DNA from 3 places in the Brucella intermedia LMG 3301 genome. Region 2 is predicted to be linked to each of the others. Evidence: riboswitches for the same ligand, from Rfam matches in the RefSeq annotation. Region 2 holds a riboswitch; each other region holds the start of a gene.

Region 1 (7,583 bases), on a different contig from region 2:
ACGGGGTGGGCAAGTCGAGCCTGTTATCGCTGATCGCCGGGGCCCGGACGGTGCAGCAGGGCCATATCGAGGTCCTGAACGGTGATATTTCCGATAAGCGGCATCTTCAGTCCGCCTATCCGCGCATCGCCTATATGCCGCAAGGGCTTGGAAAGAACCTTTATCCGACGCTTTCGGTATTCGAAAATATCGATTTTTTCGGACGGTTGTTTGGACATAACCGGAAAGAGCGTGAGCGGCGTATTGCCGATCTTCTGGCACGAACCGGCATGTCGCCCTTCGCGGACCGTCCGGCGGGCAAACTTTCCGGCGGCATGAAGCAGAAGACAAGCCTCTGCTGCTCGCTGATCCATGATCCGGACCTGCTCATACTTGATGAGCCGACGACCGGTGTCGATCCACTATCCCGGCGTCAGTTCTGGGAATTGATCGACGATATCCGCAAGGATCGTCCGGGAATGAGCGTCATCGTTGCCACGGCCTATATGGAAGAAGCCGAACGCTTCGACTGGCTTGTCGCGATGAATGACGGGCAGATACTGGCGACGGGCACGCCGCAGGAATTGCTGCAGCGTACCAATACTCCCAATCTCGATGCTGCCTTTATCGCGCTTTTGCCGGAAGAATTGCGGAAAGGGCATCACGACATCGAAATCCCAAAGCGTGAATTCGGCGACGATGCCGAAATCGCAATCGAGGCGCAAAACGTCACTGTTCGCTTCGGCAATTTCACGGCAGTGAATGACGTGAGTTTTCGAATCCCGCGTGGCGAGATTTTCGGCTTTCTGGGCTCCAACGGTTGTGGCAAGACCACGACCATGAAAGTCCTGACGGGGCTGTTGCCCGCCAGTGAGGGCACAGCGCTGCTGTTCGGGCGTGAGGTCGACCCGAAGGATATCGATATACGCCGCCATGTCGGATATATGTCCCAGGCGTTTTCACTTTACTCGGAATTGACCGTTCGCCAGAATCTGGAGCTTCACGCCAAGCTGTTCGAGATGGCGGACGACCTGACCGAACGCCGGATCAAGGAATTGACCGAACGTTTTGATCTTACAGAGGTCATGGATTCCTTGCCCGACGCCCTGCCGCTTGGTATCCGCCAGCGGCTCTCACTGGCTGTGGCTTTGATCCATTCGCCCGATATCCTTATTCTCGATGAGCCGACATCTGGTGTCGACCCGGTCGCGCGTGACGCCTTCTGGCAAATCCTTGCCGATTTGTCGCGCAAGGACAATGTCACCATTTTTGTCTCCACCCACTTCATGAACGAAGCGGAACTCTGCGACCGCATTTCGCTGATGCATGCGGGCAAGGTGTTGATTAGCGATACCCCCAAGGCGATTACCGAAAGTCGCCATGCGGAAACTCTGGAGGAGGCCTTCGTCGCTTATCTTCAGGATGCTATTGGCGAAACAGGACAGCCCGCGCAATTGCCCGCAGTCCTGCCGGATCAAGCGGCAAAGGCAGATGAATCGCATCAAAAGAAGGCTTCAAGCTGGTTGCCGGACCTGCGACGGATGCTGGCCTATACGCGGCGCGAGGCGCTGGAATTGAAGCGCGATCCGATCCGTGCAACGCTTGCTATCCTTGGCAGCGTTATCCTGATGTTTGTCATCGGCTATGGCATCAACATGGATGTCGAGAATCTGAAATTCGCTGTTCTCGACCGGGACGACACGACGATCAGCCGTAATTATGTCCAGCAGATTGCAGGTTCGCGTTATTTTTCCGAACAGGCTCCGATAACCGATTATGACGATCTCGACCGGCGAATGCGCGAGGGGGAAATTAGCCTCGCCATCGAAATACCGCCGAATTTCGGCGCAGATGTCATGCGCGGACGCCCGGTGGAAATCGCCGCGTGGATCGACGGCGCGATGCCAACCCGCGCGGAGACAATCAAAGGCTATGTTCAGGGGATGCATGCCAATTGGCTGACGCAGAAAGCGCGTGAGCTTTATGGACGCGCGGCGACTGTCGGCAGTTTCAACCTGGAAATCCGCTACCGTTATAATCCCGATGTGCAAAGCCTCGTGGCCATGGTGCCGGCGGTCATTCCGCTTCTGCTGCTGATGATCCCGGCGATGCTGGCGGTGCTAAGCGTAGTCCGTGAAAAAGAACTGGGTTCCATCATCAATTTCTACGTGACGCCAGTGACGAAATTCGAGTTTCTGTTCGGCAAGCAATTGCCGTATATCGGGCTGGCGTTTCTCAATTTCCTGATGCTGACTGCCTTTGCAGTCTTCATTTTTCGGGTACCGTTTACGGGCAGCTTCCCAACCTATGCGTTGGCGGCATTGCTCTATGTCACGATCGCGACCGGAATGGGGCTGGTGCTGTCCACTTTCATGAACAGCCAGATCGCTGCAATCTTCGGCACGGCGCTGCTGACACTCATTCCGGCGGTGCAATATTCCGGCATTATTGACCCTGTGTCGTCGCTGCAAGGCGCGGGCGCTTTCATCGGCAAAATCTATCCTGCAACGCATTTCGTGACCATTTCGCGTGGCGTTTTCTCCAAGGCATTAGGATTTGCCGATCTCGCAGGGTCGTTTCTGCCCTTGTTGATCGCGGTGCCGGTACTCATGGCGCTCGCCATCATTCTTCTCAAGAAACAGGCGGGCTGAGATGCGGATATCCAACATAGTCCACCTTGGTGTGAAAGAACTGCGGGGCCTCGCACGCGACCCGATGCTGCTGATCCTCATCGTCTATGCCTTTACGCTTGCGATCTACACGGCTTCCAAGGCGATGCCCGAAACGCTCAACAATGCGGCCATAGCGATTGTCGATGAGGATCAGTCACCCGTTTCGGCCCGCATCACGACAGCGTTCTATCCGCCATATTTCGTACCTCCGAAACTCATTTCATCTTATGAAATGGATGCCCGGATGGATGAAGGTCTGGACACGTTCGCGCTCAACATCCCGCCCAATTTTCAGCGGGATCTTCTGGCGGGGCGTTCCCCGACGATCCAGCTTAATGTCGACGCGACGCGGATGAGCCAGGCCTTTACCGGGGGAGGATACGTGCAAGCAATTGTGACGAGCGAGGTGAACGAATTTCTCAATCGCTATCGCGGCAGCGCACAAACACCCGTCGAACTCAATCTGAGGGCGAGATTCAATCAGGATTTGAACAAGGGTTGGTTCGGGGCGATCAACAATGTGATTTCGTCGGTGACGATGCTGTCGATCATTCTGACGGGCGCAGCCCTTATTCGAGAGCGCGAACACGGAACCATAGAGCATCTGCTGGTGATGCCGGTAACGCCCGTCGAAATCATGGTCAGCAAAATATGGTCTATGGGGCTGGTCGTCCTGATTGCTTCAGCTTTTGCCTTGGTCGTGGTGGTGCAGGGACTGCTCGCTGTTCCCATCTATGGATCGGTGTCGTTGTTCCTCGTCGGTGCGGCGCTGCAGCTTTTTGCGACGACCAGTCTTGGTATCTTTCTGGCGACCGCGGCTGGTTCCATGCCGCAGTTCGGAATGCTGCTGATGCTGGTACTTCTGCCATTGCAAGTGCTTTCAGGAGGCACAACCCCTCGTGAAAGCATGCCTGAGATCATCCAGACGATCATGCTGGCTGCGCCAAACACGCATTTCGTCATATTGGCGCAGTCGATCCTGTTTCGCGGTGCAGGGCTAAGCGTCGTGTGGCCGCAGTTTCTGGCCCTGATAGTGATCGGCTCGTTGCTTTTCTACTTCGCGCTCCAGCGTTTCCGTGCGTTCCTGCGATAGGAAAATTCTTTGAAAACAGGAGGCTGAATCCATTCCTTGCCAATGTGATTCAGTTTTCTCTCCCGGATTGCGCTTCGTCGCAGTTGCGAATCCTTAACCATGTTGCTATCGCAATCATCAGGAAACGGTTCCGCTGTTCAGGCGGATGAAAAGGGAACACGGTGAAGCCATTCGGGCTGATGCCGCGACTGCCCCCGCAACTGTAACCGGAGAGCTATCCTCCACAGCCGTGCAAGCGGTGAAAGCCACTGAAAGCTATCGTGCGATCGGGAAGGCGGCGGAAAAGCGATGACCCGGAAAGTCAGGAGACCTGCCGTATCCGGTCACCCATGCATGGATACGGGGTGTGTCCAGGCGCGGCTGTCCGTGGCGGTGACATTGTTGAAATGTTGCCGCCGGGAAGAAGGGCGTATCACGCCACTATCACTTCAACCTGCGGTGAGAGGAAAAGCCGGTCATCGGTCCTCCGATACGGCAGGTTGAGGAAAAAATGCATCTTTTGAAATCATCGGTTCTATTGGTATCGGCCAGTGTTCTTGCACTACCGTCTGTGACGCTTGCGCAAAACCTGCCGGAAAGCGAGGGCAGCGTCGTTCTCGATACAATCGTGGTCACGCCATTGCGCCGCGCGTCTTCACTGCAGCGCTCAACATCATCGGTGACTGTCATCGATTCCGCGGATATCGAGCGGTCGGCCGCTCCCGATCTGCAGTCACTGCTGAAATCCTATAACGGTATTTCCATCAAGACGAATGGCGGACAGGGCTCTTCGGCTGGTATCTTCATTCGTGGGATGTCCGCCACGCAAACGGTCGTGCTGGTCAATGGCGTGCGCACCGCGTCCGCGACAAGCGGCGCAACGGGATTGGCGAATATTCCCCTGAGCTCAATCGACCGCATTGAGATCGCAAAAGGCCCTCATTCTGCCCAGTATGGCGCCGACGCCATGGGTGGCGTGGTCAATATCATTACCAAGCAGGGTGGCGCCTGTGGCGAGCGTTCCTGGTGCGGCAGTCTTTCTACCGGGGTCAGCCATCCATGGGGCGGCTATGTTTCCGGTTCCGTTCAGGGGCGCAGCAAAGATGGTGTCGATTACGCTTTCGGCGCGGCCATCACCGGCACGCAAGGATATGACTTCACCACATCGGATGCGTACGGTCATGAGCCTGACCGCGATGGATTTCTGCAGGGCTCCTTCAACTTTGCGCTGGCGAAGGATTTCGACTGGGGTAGGATTTATGCAGATGGTCTCTTCAGCCGGGGGCGTAACCAGTATGACGCCAAAGCGCCTTCGCCGAACCAGGCTGACAGCACGGCATTTAACGGCAAGATCGGAACGCGGATCGATCATTCGGCGGACTGGTCGTCAACACTGGAATTCAGCACCGGTATCGACAATAGCCGTAACTTCCGCAAGGGCGTGAACGGATCTGACCGGTTTGAAACCAGGCGTTACGGGGTCTTTGGATCGACCGAGAAGAGCTTCGATACCGGCAACGTTGGTCATACGGTCACCGCTGGCGTGGAAGCCTATCGTGAGGAGATCAACACCACGGTTGCCTATGATGAAACCAGCCGCGACCTGGCTGCCGTGTTCGGTCAATATTCGCTGGAATATGAGGCGTTGCGCGTTGACGGTGGCATTCGCTATGACCACAACAGTCAATTCGGCAACGTCGCCACTTATAACCTTGGCGCAAGCTATGAAATTTTGCCGGATTTGGTGCTGAGGTCTTCTTACGCAACCGGTTTCCGTGCGCCGACATTTAATGATCTTTACTATCCGCTGTCGGGAAATCCTGATTTGAACCCCGAGAAATCGGGTTCTTATGAACTCGGTTTGAATTGGCGGATCAGCGCTCGCACCAGTCTGGATATGGCTTTCTACGATACCAGACTAAAGCAGGGCATCAGCTGGAGAGAAAACGAGCAAACACATCTCTGGTTGCCGGTGAACGTTGACCGAGCCCACATTACCGGTTTTGAAGCGACGCTCGACCACCGCTTCAACGACCAGTGGGGTGCCAAAGGCATGGTGGATTTCAAGCGGCCTATCGATGAAGACACCGGAAACGATCTTCCCTATCGTGAACGTTTCAAGGCGGCGGCTGAGGTCAATTTCACGCCGATTGAAAAGCTCGATCTGACTGCAAGATTGATCTACGGCGGCTCCCGCTACGCGGACGCTGCGAACAACAAGAAACTCGGTGACTATGTGACCGCTGATTTCGTGGCGCTCTATTCCATCGACAAGCAATCGCAACTGAAGTTTTCGGTCGAGAATATATTTGACAAGGACTATCAGTCCAGCTCTGGCTATATTGCGCCAGGACGTACGATCAATGTCGGATTGACCCGGAATTTCTGAGGCTGAACAGAGAATGAAAAGGGCATCCGCAAACTGGATCATCAGCTTCTGCCTCGCGGCGGGGCTCGCCCTTTTCGTTCGAAATCCGGCAGATGCAGCGGATAGTCCAAAGCGGGTTGTTTCCATCAATGTATGTACCGATCAGCTCGCAATACTGTTGGCCAGGGAAGGGCAGCTACAATCGGTTTCCTATCTATCGCAGGACCCGGAATTGTCCGTCATGGCTGCGAAAGCCCGGCAGTTGCCGGCCAACCATGCGCAGGCAGAAGAAGTTTTCCTGATGAAGTCCGACCTTGTGCTGGCGGGAACATTCTCCTCGCGAGCGACGGTTGGACTATTGCGGAGGCTCGGCGTACGGGTGGAAGAGTTCGCACCCGCCCGCTCGTTCAGCGATATAGAAGATCATCTGCGTCGCATGGGCGAGTTGCTCGGAAGACAGGCGGAAGCCAGCCGGGAAATCGATAAGATGAAAGCTGCTTTAGCGGCAATCCAGCAGCCTGTCCGTCGCAAGACGGTCGCGCTTTATTACGCCAACAGTTACACATCCGGTCGGGGCACGCTGGTCGATGAAGCAGTTCGCCTTGCCGGACTTGATAATCTAGCCGACAAGGCAGGCGTCAGTGGTTCTGCGCCGCTATCACTGGAAAAACTGGTGCTCGAAAAGCCGGATATTCTGGTGCGCAGTTCCAGAGAACGCGCGCCTGCGTTGGCTTTCGAGAATTTCGAACACCCGGCCTTGCGGGCGCTCGAAAGACAGGCGAAGGCGGTGACGATAGCAGACAATCTGACCGTGTGCGGTGGACCATTCAGTGTGGAAGCCGTGGCAGAACTCGCGGAGGCCGCGCGTGACTGAGCGTAACCGCTTCTATCTTCTGCTGGTCGGGCTGGCCCTGCTCGTGGCTTTGCTTTTCGTTGTTTCGCTGCTGACGGGACCTGCGGCAATCAGCATCCCCGACAGTCTCAAGGCACTTTTCGGCGATGACAGCGAAATGATCGTGCTAGTGATGCGCGAAATCCGTCTGCCCCGGGCATTGCTCGCGCTCCTTATCGGAGCTTCGCTTGGGCTGTCTGGCGCTGCCTTGCAGGGCTATCTGCGCAACCCGCTCGCGGAACCGGGTTTGCTGGGAGTGAGCGCATCGGCGTCGTTCGGAGCGGTTATTGCTATCTATAGCGGCCTGTCGCTTCTGTTTCCGCTGGCCTTGCCGCTGCTTGCGCTGGCGGGGGCTTTTGTGTCGGTGTTTCTCGTCAAGCTTCTGGCGGGGCGGAATGCGGGTACGCTCGCCGTCATTCTGGCTGGTGTCGCGGTGACGAGTCTTGCCGGAGCATTGACGGCGCTGGCGCTCAACCTGTCGCCCAATCCATTTGCAGCAATGGAAATCGTGTTCTGGATGCTCGGATCGCTGGCAGACAGATCAATGACCCATGTCGGTCTTGCCGCACCATTTATTCTCGTCGGCTGGGCGATGCTTCT
Region 2 (7,583 bases):
GACCCGTTCTCGCGCTTGCCGGTCTTGTCCTGCTCGCCATATTTCTCCCGATCCATGGCAACGGCAACTGGTCGCTGCTCGCGCCCGTCTGCCTTGGGCTCATCCTGATCGGTTTCGGGATTGGCCTTGCCTGGCCCAGCCTCGTTACCCGCGTCTATCAGAGCGCTCCCCTGACCGAGCAGGATCTCGCAGCGGGTGGAATGACGACCGTACAGCTCTTCGCCATAGCCTTCGGAACGGCGTGCGCGGGGATGGTTGCCAATTTTGCCGGTATTGCCGTGCCGGGAGGTGTGGAGGGCGCGGCAAATGCCTCGCTCTGGCTGTCGGTGATATTCGCGCTCGCGCCAGCAATTGCCGTGGCAGTCGCATTCAAGGTTATCCGTATCACGGGCGGAAAGGGCTGACCGATGCCGCGTTTCATCGCCAACATCCTCGATTCCCGTGCCAGCCTTTTGCTGGCGCGGGTGGTCCTTACCTTCGTTTTCTGGTCGAGTGGGCTGGCCAAGCTCTTCGACTTCGGCGCCAATGCTGCGGAAATGGAAAGCTTTGGTCTTCATCCGGGCTGGCTGTTCAACAGCGCAACTCTGCTTTTGCAGATTGGCGGATCGCTGATGATCATCTTCAATCGCGGAACCTGGCTGGCTTGTGGCGCGCTTGCCGTCTTTACGATCCTGACCATTCCCGTTGCCCACCCGTTCTGGGCGAAGGAAGGAGAAGAAGCTTTCCGGGATATGACGGTGGCGCTGGAGCACATATCGCTGATCGGCGGTCTCGCTCTCGCTGCAATTCTATCGCGCAAGGTCTAAACCACTGGACGCACTGATTGCCCTGCCTGTACCTTGCCTGTCGTCGGATCGATAGGCAGGGGAGGGCCTGGCATGGACGTGACGATCATAACGGGAGCATCGGATGGTATCGGCGCTGAAACCGCGCGGCAGATCGCCCAGCGCGACCGTGCCAGTGCTGCTCTGGTGCTCGCTGCGCGCAATGTGGACAAGCTGGAGAGGCTTGCCGCCGAATTGCGGCAACTGGGCAGCTCGGCCCTTGTGATACCCACCGACGTTAAGGATCGCGCTGCCTGCATCGCCCTGATCGACAAGGCGGTTTCCGCCTATGGCCGCATCGATACGCTGATCGTGAATGCGGGCATGTCGGCCCATGCCAATTTCGCCGAAATCAAGCCGGATGATCTCGATTGGATGCATGACCTGATGGAGTTGAACTATTGGGGCAGCGTCTGGCCTATCCATGCCGCACTTCCATATCTCGCTGCCAGCAGGGGGCGGATCGTCGCTGTCTCATCCGTGGCCGGATTCATCGGCGTGCCGGGGCGTACGGCCTATAGCGGAACGAAGTTCGCCCTCTCAGGCTTCTGCGAGGCGCTTCGCGCCGAACTGACCCCCAGCGGCATTTCCGTGACAATCGTCTATCCGGGTGTCGTCAAAACCGACATTCGCAAAGTAGGCTATGGCGCAAGCGGTGCCGCTCTTGGAACGAGCGGCGTGCGCGAGGATGACATGATGCCGGTCGAGGAAGCCGTGCGGCTGATGCTGGCGGGTGTCCAGGCGCGCAAACGCGAAGTGTTGATGACCAGGCAGATGCGGCTGGGGCGGTGGTTGAAGCTTATAGCTCCCGCTCTGGTGGACCGCATGGCGCTCAAGGCTATCAAGCCGGAATTCAGGCCGAAACCGATCACGCCCGCTAAATAGGCAGCGACAATGCCCGCTATTGAGGGGCGCGCTCGAACGACCCCGCTAATTTTCATGCCTTGTCACCAACTATCCGTTGACGAGTTTTTAACTTCGACTACTATATATAGTGTTCTAGGTTCTTTCGATTCGTCGGATCGAAAGCTAAGACGGGAATCCGGTGCGTTTCATCCATGATGGATGCGACAATGCCGGAGCTGCCCCCGCAACTGTAAGCGGAGAGTTCTGTCCATCACGTCACTGGCTCAGGCTGGGAAGGCGGGCAGAATGTTGATCCGTGAGCCAGGAGACCTGCCTTGAACGAGTACGTCCACGGGCGGGGTGTCCGGTTGGCGCGCAATCTTGTATGGCAAGCTTTGCCTTGCCGGTTGCTGCCTCGAACTTCCCGCTTTGTTTTTACGCATTCCCCGGCAAAACCGCTTTGCACTTTTGCTGGGATTTAGCTTCGGGGTGAAGTCCATGTTCAGTCTATTCAGTTTCAGTTCCGGTCCTCCCTTCCAGGGATAGTTTGTGCGGTCAGGCTGCTTGTTGGTGCGGCTGGCCTTTCCCCTGTCATGTGCCTTTCAACGCGCATTTCGCGATGCGCGAACGGCTTTTTGCGTCCTTCCAGGGCATTCCCTGTTTTTTCATGAACCGTTGGAAATGCTCTGTCTGTTTGTCTTGTCGCGCATCTCATCCGAAACGGGTTCCCACTTTTCGGGATGCGCTCTAACCAGCGAGAAAAAAATGAACGTCACCGTTTACAGCAAGCCCGCCTGCGTCCAGTGCACCGCCACCACGCGCGCCCTCGATCGTCAGGGCATCGAATATGAAGTCATCGATATTTCTGCCGATGCGGACGCCTTCGATCTCGTGAAGGGCATGGGCTACCGCCAGGTGCCGGTGGTTGTGGCAGGCGAATCCCATTGGGCGGGCTTCCGGCCCGATATGATCAGCTCTCTAGCCTGAGGCCTGTGGTCACATGAGCCTGATCGTCTATTTCTCCAGCCGGTCGGAAAATACGCACCGGTTCGTTGAACGGCTTGGAATGCGGTCAAACCGTATCCCGATGGACGGTTCAGGCGGATTGCAGGTGCGCGAGCCCTTTGTGCTCGTCACGCCCACATATGGCGGCGGCGGTTCCAAGGGCGCTGTCCCCAAGGCTGTGATCCGCTTTCTCAACGACGAGAGCAATCGCTCTTTCATCCGCGGCGTGATCGCCGCGGGAAACAGCAATTTCGGCGAGGCTTTCTGTATCGCCGGCAACATTATCTCCGCCAAATGTCGGGTTCCCTACCTCTACCGCTTCGAGCTTCTGGGAACCGACGAGGACATTGGCAATGTCAAAAACGGGATGGAACAATTTTGGACACGGCAGACACAACCCTGATACGGGAGCGAGAAGCTCGGCCCTTGGTGCAGGATGGACTGCAAACGGCGGGCTCCAGCAGCAAACCGTCAAAATCCACCGACGGGCTGGATTATCATGCGCTCAACGCAATGCTGAATCTTTATGACGACGAGGGAAAAATCCAGCTTGACCGCGACCGGCAGGCGGCGCGCCAATATTTCCTCCAGCACGTGAACCAGAACACGGTCTTTTTCCATAACCTTCGGGAAAAGCTAGATTATCTGGTGAGCGAAGGCTATTATGAGCAGGAAGTGCTGGATCAGTATTCCTTCAACTTCGTGCGCGATCTTTTCGACGAAGCCTATGCGAAGAAATTTCGCTTCCCGACATTTCTCGGCGCGTTCAAATATTACACCAGCTACACGCTGAAAACATTCGACGGGAAGCGATATCTGGAGCGCTATGAAGACCGCGTCTGCATGGTGGCGCTGGCGCTGGCGCGTGGCAATGAGCAACTCGCACGCGATCTGATGGAGGAGATTATCTCGGGACGCTACCAGCCTGCGACGCCGACTTTCCTCAATGCAGGCAAGAAGCAGCGCGGTGAGCTCGTTTCCTGTTTTCTGCTGCGGGTCGAGGACAATATGGAGTCCATCGGGCGCTCCATCAATTCGGCTTTGCAATTGTCGAAGCGGGGCGGGGGAGTGGCCCTGAGCCTTACCAATATTCGCGAGGCGGGGGCACCCATCAAGCAGATCCAGAACCAGTCATCCGGCATCATTCCGGTGATGAAGCTTCTTGAAGATTCCTTTTCCTACGCCAACCAGCTTGGCGCACGGCAGGGCGCGGGCGCGGTTTATCTGCATGCGCATCACCCGGACATCATGCGGTTTCTCGATACGAAGCGCGAAAATGCCGACGAGAAAATCCGCATCAAAACACTGTCGCTCGGCGTCGTCATTCCGGACATCACCTTCGAACTGGCGAAGAATAACGAGGATATGTACCTCTTCTCGCCCTATGATGTGGAGCGGGTTTACGGCATGCCGCTGACCGAGATTTCGGTCAGCGAAAAATACCGTGAAATGGTCGATGATGCACGCATTGCCAAGAAGAAGATCAATGCCCGCGAGTTCTTTCAGGTGCTGGCGGAAATCCAGTTTGAATCCGGTTATCCCTATATCATGTTCGAGGACACGGTGAACCGCGCCAACCCGATCGACGGGCGCATCACCATGAGCAATCTATGCTCGGAAATCCTTCAGGTGAGCGAGGCGAGCGTTTTCCGCGAAGACCTGTCCTATGATTATCTCGGCAAGGATATTTCGTGCAATCTCGGTTCGCTCAACATTGCAGCAGCAATGGACTCGTCCGATTTCGGCAAGACCATCGAGACCTCCATCCGGTCCCTGACTGCCGTTTCCGATATGAGCCATATCGGCTCCGTGCCGTCGGTCGCCCGCGGCAATGATGAAAGCCATGCCATCGGCCTCGGTCAGATGAACCTGCACGGTTATCTCGCCCGCGAGCGGATTTACTATGGCTCGGAGGAGGGCGTCGATTTCACCAATATCTATTTCTATACCGTGACATATCACGCGATCCGCGCATCGAACCTGATTGCGGTTGAGGCGGGCAAGTCGTTCAAAGGGTTCGAGAAGTCCAAATATGCATCGGGCGAATATTTCGACAAATATACCGAGCAGCTTTGGGAACCGGCGACCGAAAGGGTGCGCGAAATCTTCGACAAGGCGGGCATTGCCATTCCTACACAGGATGACTGGCGTGACCTGAAGAAAGCGGTGATGGAGGGCGGACTTTATAACCAGAATCTTCAGGCCGTGCCGCCGACAGGCTCGATCTCCTATATCAACCATTCGACCTCATCGATCCATCCGATCGTGTCGAAGATTGAAATCCGAAAAGAAGGCAAGATCGGTCGCGTCTATTATCCGGCAGCCTTCATGACCAATGACAATCTCGATTATTATCAGGATGCCTATGAGATCGGGCCGGAAAAGATCATCGATACCTATGCGGCGGCGACGCAGCACGTCGATCAGGGCCTGTCTTTGACATTGTTCTTCCGTGATACCGCAACCACCCGCGACATCAACCGTGCGCAGATCTACGCATGGAAGAAGGGCATCAAGACCATCTACTACATCCGCCTGCGCCAGATGGCGCTTTCCGGCACGGAAGTGCAGGGCTGTGTTTCCTGCGCCCTTTGACCCTGGTGACGACGAATGAATATCCAAGTGAAAACCAAGACCCCGAAGCCCGCCGCAGTGCGCGCGATCAACTGGAACCGGATTGAGGATGAAAAAGACCTTGAGGTCTGGAACCGTCTGACCGGAAATTTCTGGCTGCCGGAAAAAGTGCCGCTTTCCAATGACATTCAGTCATGGGAAACGCTGAAACGGGAGGAAAAGCAGCTGACGATCCGCGTCTTCACCGGGCTGACGCTTCTCGACACGATCCAGAATGCAGTTGGTGCAGTGAAGCTGATGGATGACGCTGTGACACCGCATGAAGAAGCGGTGCTATCCAACATCTCCTTCATGGAAGCGGTTCATGCGCGGTCCTATTCGTCGATTTTCTCCACACTATGCCTGACACCGGATGTCGATGATGCCTATCGCTGGTCTGAGGAAAACGAGTTTCTACAGCGCAAGTCCGTTCTCATTCTCGATCAATATCATGCTGGCGATCCACTGAAAAAGAAGATTGCCAGCGTCTTTCTGGAAAGTTTTTTGTTCTATTCGGGCTTCTATCTGCCGATGTACTGGTCGAGCCGCGCAAAGCTCACCAACACGGCCGATCTCATCCGGCTTATCATCCGCGATGAGGCAGTGCATGGCTATTATATCGGTTATAAGTTCCAACGCGGGCTGGAACGTTTGAACGGAGAACAGAAGCAGGAAATCAAGGATTTTGCCTTCGAACTTCTTCTGGAGCTCTACGACAACGAAGTTCGCTACACGGAAGCGCTCTATGACGGCGTGGGACTGACGGAAGATGTCAAGAAATTCCTGCATTACAACGCCAACAAGGCCCTGATGAACCTCGGCTATGAGGCACTGTTCCCGGCTGATGCGTGCAAGGTCAATCCGGCGATCCTGTCCGCGCTTTCGCCCAATGCGGACGAGAACCACGACTTTTTCTCCGGTTCCGGCTCGTCCTATGTCATTGGCAAGGCGGTGGCGACCGAGGATGAGGACTGGAGTTTCTGACGAGGCCTTGGGCGAGTTTTGCAGCGGGAGCGCGGTGCGCCCTTGCGGGTGCGCGGCGCTCCACGCTCAAAAGGCGAGTTTAGCGCAATCTACATCGAAAAAGTTCATTTTTTATTTGGCTTCTGTCGCGGTCCCGTTACAAGAGAGGCTCGGGCGGTAAAGGGCTAAAAATGGACACGCGGGGGCAGAACAACAAGGATGTGCCGCTTGCAGTCGATCTGGACGGAACTCTGGTTTCGACCGATCTGCTGTGGGAGGGGATTTTTCTTCTTCTGAAGAAGAACATTCTGTTCGTCTTCATGTTGCCGGTCTGGCTGTTCTCGGGAAAGGCATATCTCAAGCAACAGGTGGCGGACCGCGTAGCCCTCGATGTCTCGCGGCTTCCTTATCGAACCGAATTTCTGGATTTTCTGCGTCGAGAACATGCATCGGGCCGAATATTGGTCCTGATCACCACAGCCATTGAACCGATAGCCCGGGCTGTGGCGACGGAGCTGGGTATTTTCAGCGCTGTCTATTCGACAACTGCAGCGAAGAATCTCTCAGCAGCAAGCAAGGCCGATCTGCTGGTGGAGCGCTATGGGCGACACAGGTTCGATTATGCCGGAAGTGATCGCGACGATCTACCGGTTTTCGATGCGGCCCGACAGGTGATCCTGGTCGCGCCTGATCGTGCGGCGGCGCAGTTCCAGAAACGAACGGACTGCCAGGTTTTCCTTGCTGAAAAGCCGACCATCCGAACCTACGCCCGGATGCTGCGTGTCCATCAATGGCTGAAGAACCTGCTGGTCTTTGTTCCTGCTGCTCTGGCTCATGATATAGTGAAGCCCGACGTGTTCATTGCGGTTTGTCTGGCATTCGTCGCTTTCTCTGCGACGGCGTCTGCAATCTATATCGTCAACGATATTATCGACCTTCCGGTCGACCGGAGACACGTGCGAAAAAATCAGCGGCCCTTCGCGAGCGGCCAGATATCCATTCCTTTCGGCCTCGGTGTCGCGGCTCTGCTGCTGCTGTTGACGGCCGCCGTCTGTTTCTTCCTGCCGCCCGCTTTCACACTTGCGATCGTCACTTATCTGGTTTTCACTACCGCCTATACATTTGCCCTGAAGCGCATGTTGCTGGGCGACGTGATTTGTCTCGCGGGGCTTTACAGCTTGCGTCTTTTGGGTGGGTCGGCTGCCTCCCAAGTTCCGCCGTCTTTTTGGCTGATGGCCTTTGCCATGTTTTTCTTCCTTTCGCTGGCATTGGCGAAGCGCTATGTGGAATTGCAAGGCGCGATGGCGACGGAAAAGGACAAGATTGCCGGGC
Region 3 (7,583 bases), on a different contig from region 2:
AAACAACAGTGACAAGAACGGCCTGAAACGCAAAATAGCACAGCACGAAAATGACAGCCACGGGCAGGCCGAAGAGTTTCCTGTCTGCGCTGGAAACAGCGGTGGCTGATCGTTGTGCGGTCAAACTCATTGCCCCGAATAAAATATGGCCTGTGCAGGCGCGCCAGTGGAGGCACACTGCATTTCACAGGATTATGTCCGGATTTCAATCGGACGGCTCAAAAAGCTTTGTAACAAAGGCGTGTAATTGGGCAATCACGTGGGGGCAAGAGGTCTAGGCTCACGACCCAACAATTTAATGGAGACCAGCAATGGAAATGACAAAAGCTGCGAGCCTCACACCATTTCCGTCAAATTAACAGTTCCTGAGCCTAGTGCTGATACGGCAGTATTTTCAGGCCAGGAACGGCAAAAACCGCGCTGCCAAAGGTGCACGGTTTTGCCAATTACGCATGGCATCTCCGCCGAACAATACACTGGCGGGATATACTGAGCTCCGGTACGCAGTACCAGATCCGGAGCGTCGAGCCGGTGTGAACCGCCTCTTGCTCCTTTCTAGCTCAACATCGTTACCGTACGGTTATCAGACACTTAAGCAAATCTAAACAATGCAAGTTTTTTGCATGGGGATTTGTTTACCTTGCTCCAGATTTAGCGCGCAGATAATTGATGATGCCTGAAAAGTCTTCGCCGCCGTGGCCCTCGCTGGCGAAGAGACCGTAGAGTTCCTGCGCATGTGCTCCAAGCGGCGTTTCAGCGCCAGCGCTTTGAGCGGCTTCCTGAGAGAGCTTGAGGTCTTTCAGCATCAGGGCTGCGGCAAAGCCGGGTTTATAGTCTCGATTGGCAGGCGACGTAGGAACGGGGCCGGGAACAGGACAATAGGTCGTCAGCGACCAGCATTGCCCCGATGAGGTCGAAGCCACGTCGAAGAGGGCCTGATGTGAAAGCCCCAGCTTTTCCGCAAGAACAAAGGCTTCGCTGACACCGATCATCGATATGCCGAGTATCATATTATTGCATATTTTTGCGGCCTGTCCCGCGCCATCGCCACCACAATGCACGATTTTTCCGGCCATGGGCTGTAGGATCGGTTCGCCGCGCCTGAACGCCTCGTCGCTTCCGCCAGCCATGAAAGTCAATGTGCCTGCGGAAGCGCCCCCGGTGCCGCCGGAAACCGGCGCATCGATGGAAAGATGTCCGTGGCTTGCGGCCAGTTCATGTGCCTTGCGCGCCGAATCCACATCGATTGTCGAACAGTCGATGAAAAGTGAATCTTTGCGCGCCGTTGGTGCAATGTCTTCATAGACGGCGAGAACATGCTTTCCCGCCGGCAACATGGTGATCACCACGTCCACGTCAGCAACTGCGTCCTGGGCGCTCGAGGCGACCGAGAGACCGTTTTTCCTTGCTTCATCAAGATGTTGCGGCAAAAGGTCGAAACCGCGCACGGTGTGACCGGCTTTCACGAGGTTTGCGGCCATTGGCCCGCCCATATTGCCAAGGCCGATAAATGCTATTTTGGCCATAATGAACTCCTCCCTTGGCGATTATTAATTCAGTCAGCGCCCGATCATCTGGCGTGCAATGATGACGCGCATGATTTCGTTCGTGCCTTCGAGAATCTGGTGCACGCGCAAATCACGGACAAGCTTTTCGATCCCGTATTCATGAAGATAGCCGTAGCCGCCGAAAAGCTGGAGCGCTTCGTTTGCTACATCAAACCCCGTGTCCGTGACGAAGCGTTTGGCCATCGCGGACCATTTTCCTGCGTCATGGGTTTTACGATCAAGCTTGCTGGCTGCGGCATAGAGAAGAAGACGCGAGGCCGAGAGTTCGGTTTCCATGTCGGCCAGACGGAATTGCAGCGCCTGAAATCGGTCAATCGTCTGGCCGAATGCCTTGCGCTGGCTGCAATGTTCCAGCGACTTGTCGAGCGCTGACTGTGCGCCACCGAGCGAGCAGGCAGCGATGTTGAGCCGCCCCCCATCAAGCCCTGCCATTGCGATGCGGAAACCGGTTCCTTCCTCACCTAGAAGATTTTCAACCGGAACGCGGCAATTATCGAAAATGACGGTTCTCGTCGGCTGCGCATTCCAACCCATCTTGAATTCATTGGCGCCGAAAGAAAGGCCGGGTGCATCTTTTGGCACAACGATGGTGGAAATTCCCTTGGGACCGTCCTCGCCGGTACGCACCATTGTCACATAGATATCTGTTGCGCCAGCACCAGAAATGAACTGCTTGGAGCCGTTGAGAATATAATGGTCACCATCGCGCGTGGCGCGTGTTCTGAGCGCTGCAGCATCCGAACCTGATCCGGGCTCTGTCAGGCAATAGCTCGCAAGCGATTCCATCGACGTGAGCTTCGGCAGAAAGCGTTGCCGCTGTTCTTCGTTTCCGAAAGTGTCGATCATCCATGCGGCCATGTTGTGGATGGAGACGAAGGCCGAGAATGAAGGACATGCGGTTGCCAGCGCTTCGAAAATGAGCACCGCGTCGAGCCGTTTCAACGCCGAGCCACCTACATCTTCACGCACATAAATGCCGCCCATGCCGAGCGGTCCCGTCTCTTGCAATATATCGACGGGGAAATGCTTGTCACGATCCCACTGCAATGCATGCGGCGCGACACGATCACTGGCGAAGGCTCGCGCCATATCCTGAATGGCAAGCTGATCTTCGTTCAGTTCGAACTGATTCTGGTCGGCAGCATCCATGGTTTCCTCCCTGTAGCACCGTACCCCTCCGCCGAACTAGATCATAACCGGGTGAGGCTGCCAACGCTCCATTGGAATAATGTTGCTCACATTTGTAATAAACTGATGCGCATTTTTGCATAGAAGGTGGCCGAACGGCATGCCGTTGCCAGCGCCTCGAGTTTAAGCTACGCACCTTTCCATGGCACGCGCAATCATGTTTCAAGGTACGGGTTCGGACGTCGGCAAAAGTGTTCTTGTTGCCGGATTATGCCGCGTTGCACGCAATCGCGGTCTCAAAGTCAGACCGTTCAAGCCGCAGAACATGTCCAACAATGCGGCAGTCAGCGATGATGGCGGAGAAATCGGCAGGGCGCAGTGGCTGCAGGCTCTGGCTTGCGGAGTACCGTCGTCCGTCCATATGAACCCGGTGCTCCTGAAGCCGCAGACCGACATGGGCAGCCAGGTCGTCGTACAGGGGCAGGTGCGAGGCGAGGCGCGCGGGCGCTATTATCAGGAATTGAAACCGCAGCTCATGGCAGCGGTCATGGAATCATTCGCTCATGTCAGCGAAGGCGCAGACCTTGTGCTGGTGGAGGGGGCTGGATCACCTGCCGAGATCAATCTGCGTGCTGGTGATATCGCCAATATGGGATTCGCTACGCAGGCCGATGTTCCGGTCGTTCTCGTCGGCGATATAGACAGGGGCGGAGTGATCGCTTCTCTTGTAGGGACGCACACCATTCTTTCCGAACAGGATCGCGCGATGGTTCGCGGGTTCCTGATAAACAAGTTCCGGGGCGATATTTCGCTTTTTGATGACGGGCTGGCCGCGATTACCAGGTTTACCGGCTGGCGTTCATTTGGGCTGGTGCCTTGGCTGAAAGCAGTGTCGCGATTGCCTGCCGAGGACTCGGTTGTTCTTGAACGTGCTGTGGCCGGGCACAAGAAGGCGCTTGTGGTCGCGGTGCCGATGTTGCCGCGCATCGCGAATTTCGATGACCTCGATCCGCTGAAAGCTGAGCCGGATGTGGAAGTGGTCATGGTGCCGCTCGGTTCGAGTATTCCCGCCAATGCGGGTCTCGTCATTCTGCCCGGAACCAAGTCTACGATAGCTGATCTGATGGCGCTTCGGGACAATGGCTGGGATCGGCAGTTGTCCGCCCATGTGAGACGGGGTGGTCACGTGCTGGGTATCTGTGGTGGATTTCAGATGCTTGGTCGCCACATCAGCGATCCTGCTGGTATCGAAGGGCATGTGCGCGACATCGATGGCCTCGGATTTCTCGATATAGAAACGGTGATGGCGCCTGAAAAAGTGGTCCGCAATGTGCAAGCGACTTCTTGTCTGCACAATGTACCGCTGGAGGGCTACGAAATCCATATCGGTCGCACGACCGGACCGGATATGGCGCGGCCTTTCGCCCGGTTAGCTGAGCATCACGATGGCGCGATATCGCTGGATGGCCGGATTATGGGAACCTATCTCCATGGTGTTTTCAATGCGGACGAATTTCGGCGAAAATTTCTGGAGAGGCTTGGTGTGCGAAGCAGTTCGGTAAACTATCGCGTCGGCGTCGAAGATGCATTGAATGAGCTGGCCGAAGGACTGGAAGAATGTCTCAATATCGACGCGTTGTTTAATTTGAAATGAGATTGCAGATATTCTGCCGCGATTGACGCCGGTGGGGCGAAAGCCTAATATCAAACCATGCAATAGGTTTTTGTCGGGACGAAACCCGGCGATACCAAAAAGGGAATGCGACGGACGGACCCAATCCGGGCGTCTTTATCGCAGCCGACCCCGCGACTGTAGAGCGGAGAGGGATGAGGCAAACCGGATAACCGGTAACCACTGGAGGCAAAAGGCCTCTGGGAAGGTAGCTTCAATCCCCGCGACCCGTGAGCCAGGAGACCTGCCTGTTGCGTGAGGCATTGAGCCCGCACCCCATGGGAGGTTTTTCCCTGCTGCCTGCACGGAGGTTGTCATGGCTGCACGTACTCAGAATTCTGTTTCCAGCACACTCGCAATGCCGCTCGCTGCCCGTCTGGGCACGGCTGTTGTTTCGCTGCTTCTTGGCGCGTTCCTGATTTACGGCGTAGGGCTTGCCCATTCCGATACGCTGCACGATTCGGCACACGATACGCGCCATTCCTATGGTTTTCCCTGCCACTGAGCAGTCGAATAGCTGTCAGAATTGAAGTTGAGCAAAGCTTGATGGTGGACGGCCATCAGCGCGGAATTGCTATTGGGGACAGAAATGTTGATCCGTTATTTGCTGGCGACGCTCGCCGCCGGTCTTCTGGCCGGGTTGCTGGTTACGCCTGCCATGTATCTGAAAACAGTGCCTTTGATCCTGCAGGCTGAAACTTTCGAAGGAACTGGTGGTGGCCATAGCCACGGCGAGGCCGCACCGCATGATCATGGCGCTGTTACCTTAGATGCCGAAGAGGAAGGTGCCGAACTGCCGTTCGGACGATTGGGTAACACGATCCTTGCCAATCTTGTTGCGGGGGCTGGCTTTGCCCTGCTGCTTGGCGGCGTGGCGTTGCTGCTCGGACGTCGTATTACCGTGCAGAATGGCATTTATTGGGGCGTTGCAGGCTTCTTCGCGGTGGCATTTCTGCCTGCGTTGGGGCTCTCGCCGGAGTTGCCGGCAATGCCTGCGGCCGATCTGGCAGAGCGGCAGCTCTGGTGGATTGCTGCCGTGGTGCTGAGCGGTCTCGGTATATATCTCGTCGTGTTGCGTCAGGAAATTTGGGCGAAAATCCTGGGGCTGGTTCTGATCGCTGCGCCACAGCTCTATGGAGCACCGCATCCGGAAGATATCTCGTCTCCCGTTCCCGCGCTGCTTGCGTCGCAATATGCGGTCGCCTCGCTGGCGACCAACTTGTTCATGTGGGCGGTGATCGGCCTCGCGCTCGGCGGGTTCATCCAGCATTATGCATCGTCCGAGATTGAGGGCTGACGAAAATGGCTTCGCCGGGAAAATCGGTTCTGGTCCTTGGCGGAGCCCGTTCGGGTAAGTCGTCCTATGCCGAGAAAATGGCGCAGTCCTCGGGGCTGCAGCCGCTCTATCTTGCAACAGGGCGCGCCTTCGACGACGAAATGGAAAACCGCATTGCCATTCATCGGGACCGACGTGGATCCGACTGGCAGACAGTAGAAGAGCCGCTCGATCTCGTCAGTGCACTCACGCTGCATGTTGCCGTAGACCGGTTCGTGCTGGTCGATTGCCTGACCCTGTGGCTGACCAATCTGATGATGGCCGAGCGCGACATAGCGGCAGAGACGGCAGGACTTGTCGCCATGCTGCCTAACCTCGCGGGGTCTGTGGTTTTTGTTTCGAACGAAGTTGGGTTTGGAATCGTGCCGGAAAATCGCATGGCACGGGAATTTCGCGACCACGCAGGCTTTCTGCATCAGGCAGTGGCCGCGGTTGCGGATGAAGTTTATTTGATAGCGGCAGGGTTGCCGCTGAAGATGAAGGGATAAATCAATGCAGGGACAGAAAATTCCCGCAACTGTTATCACGGGTTTTCTTGGGTCGGGCAAAACGACGATGATCCGCAACCTGCTGGAAAACGCCAACGGAAAACGCATTGCATTGATCATCAATGAGTTCGGTGATCTCGGGGTCGATGGCGGTATTCTGAAAGGCTGCGGTATCGAGACCTGTCGCGAGGAAGATGTGATCGAGCTCAACAATGGCTGCATCTGCTGCACTGTTGCCGATGATTTCATCCCGACCATGACCAAGCTTCTGGATCGCGCTGATCGCCCCGATCATATCGTGATCGAAACCTCCGGCCTTGCCTTGCCGCAGCCGCTGGTCGCGGCTTTCAACTGGCCGGAGATCAAGACGCAGGTGACTGTCGATGGCGTGGTGACGGTGATCGATGCCGCAGCTGTTGCCGAAGGTCGTTTCGCTGATGACCACGACAAGGTTGATGCCCAGCGGGCAGCGGACGAATCCCTTGATCATGAAAGCCCCTTGGAGGAACTTTTTGAGGATCAGATTCATGCAGCCGACCTTATCGTTCTCAACAAGGCCGATCTGATCGATTCATCAAGACTGGAAGGCGTCAAGGCCGATGTCGCCGAGCGTTCGCCCCGCCGCGTGAATATGGTTCCTGCGAGCTTCGGCAAGCTTGGCGCCGATGTTCTGCTCGGTCTTGGTGTCGGCACTGAAGACGATATCGCCAACCGCAAGTCTCACCATGAAATCCATCATGCAGATGGACACGAGCACGATCACGACGAATTCGAGAGTTTTGTGGTTGAAGCGGGTTCTGTCGCTGATCCCAAGCTATTTGCGGATAAGCTGAAAGCGGTTATCGCGGAACATGACATTCTTCGTCTGAAGGGCTTTGTCGATGTGCCGGGCAAACCGATGCGTCTGGTTGTGCAAGCAGTCGGCCCGCGCATCGAGCATTATTTCGACCGTCCATGGGGCAAGGATGAGGCGCGCTCCACGCGACTGGTCGTGATCGGGTTGCATGACATTGATGAGGCGGCCATCGCCAAGGCAGTGAAAGACGCCGGCTGACCGATGCATCTTCTCCTTGCACAGAAAGGAACAATCAGCGACGGCAATGAGGCCGTCGATCTCGGCCAGACGCCGGGAGAGATATTGTTCCTTTCCGCCGCCGATACGGAACTGGCCAGTCTGGCGCAGGCGCACAGGCTCGCGCCGGATTTGCCGAGTTTGCGGCTGGCCAATTTCCTGACCCTCACTCATCCCATGTCGGTGGATGCCTATGTGGAGCGTACGGCCAGACATGCGAGCCTTATCGTGGTGCGCATCATTGGCGGTGAGACCTATTGGCCTTACGGGCTGGAAGCGCTGCATGCCTGCGCCGTCAATCATGGCATCAAGATTGCCG

The links. A riboswitch is a leader RNA that binds a small molecule or an ion and turns the genes downstream of it on or off. The one in region 2 is predicted to bind cobalamin.
Positions count from the first base shown of each region.
Region 1: linked by a shared signal. The riboswitch ahead of OINT_RS07370 (TonB-dependent receptor domain-containing protein) and the one ahead of nrdH (glutaredoxin-like protein NrdH) in region 2 are both predicted to bind cobalamin.
Region 3: linked by a shared signal. The riboswitch ahead of OINT_RS07170 (CbtB domain-containing protein) and the one ahead of nrdH (glutaredoxin-like protein NrdH) in region 2 are both predicted to bind cobalamin.

Region 1 covers NZ_ACQA01000001.1:1,539,521-1,547,103, reverse strand. Annotated here, with positions in the region: gene rbbA (ribosome-associated ATPase/putative transporter RbbA) at 1-2,630, shown strand, start outside; gene OINT_RS07375 (ABC transporter permease) at 2,632-3,744, shown strand; cobalamin riboswitch at 3,853-4,076, shown strand; gene OINT_RS07370 (TonB-dependent receptor domain-containing protein) at 4,235-6,112, shown strand; gene OINT_RS07365 (ABC transporter substrate-binding protein) at 6,126-6,965, shown strand; gene OINT_RS07360 (FecCD family ABC transporter permease) at 6,958-7,583, shown strand, end outside.
Region 2 covers NZ_ACQA01000002.1:244,178-251,760, forward strand. Annotated here, with positions in the region: gene OINT_RS13625 (MFS transporter) at 1-404, shown strand, start outside; gene OINT_RS13630 (DoxX family protein) at 408-806, shown strand; gene OINT_RS13635 (SDR family oxidoreductase) at 879-1,709, shown strand; cobalamin riboswitch at 1,809-2,022, shown strand; gene nrdH (glutaredoxin-like protein NrdH) at 2,436-2,657, shown strand; gene nrdI (class Ib ribonucleoside-diphosphate reductase assembly flavoprotein NrdI) at 2,671-3,078, shown strand; gene nrdE (class 1b ribonucleoside-diphosphate reductase subunit alpha) at 3,054-5,270, shown strand; gene nrdF (class 1b ribonucleoside-diphosphate reductase subunit beta) at 5,286-6,272, shown strand; gene OINT_RS13660 (UbiA family prenyltransferase) at 6,443-7,583, shown strand, end outside.
Region 3 covers NZ_ACQA01000001.1:1,490,792-1,498,374, reverse strand. Annotated here, with positions in the region: gene OINT_RS07190 (glycosyltransferase family 39 protein) at 1-130, opposite strand, end outside; gene mmsB (3-hydroxyisobutyrate dehydrogenase) at 636-1,526, opposite strand; gene OINT_RS07180 (isobutyryl-CoA dehydrogenase) at 1,560-2,717, opposite strand; gene OINT_RS07175 (cobyric acid synthase) at 2,899-4,350, shown strand; cobalamin riboswitch at 4,398-4,634, shown strand; gene OINT_RS07170 (CbtB domain-containing protein) at 4,685-4,873, shown strand; gene OINT_RS07165 (CbtA family protein) at 4,958-5,665, shown strand; gene cobU (bifunctional adenosylcobinamide kinase/adenosylcobinamide-phosphate guanylyltransferase) at 5,671-6,192, shown strand; gene cobW (cobalamin biosynthesis protein CobW) at 6,197-7,246, shown strand; gene cobN (cobaltochelatase subunit CobN) at 7,250-7,583, shown strand, end outside.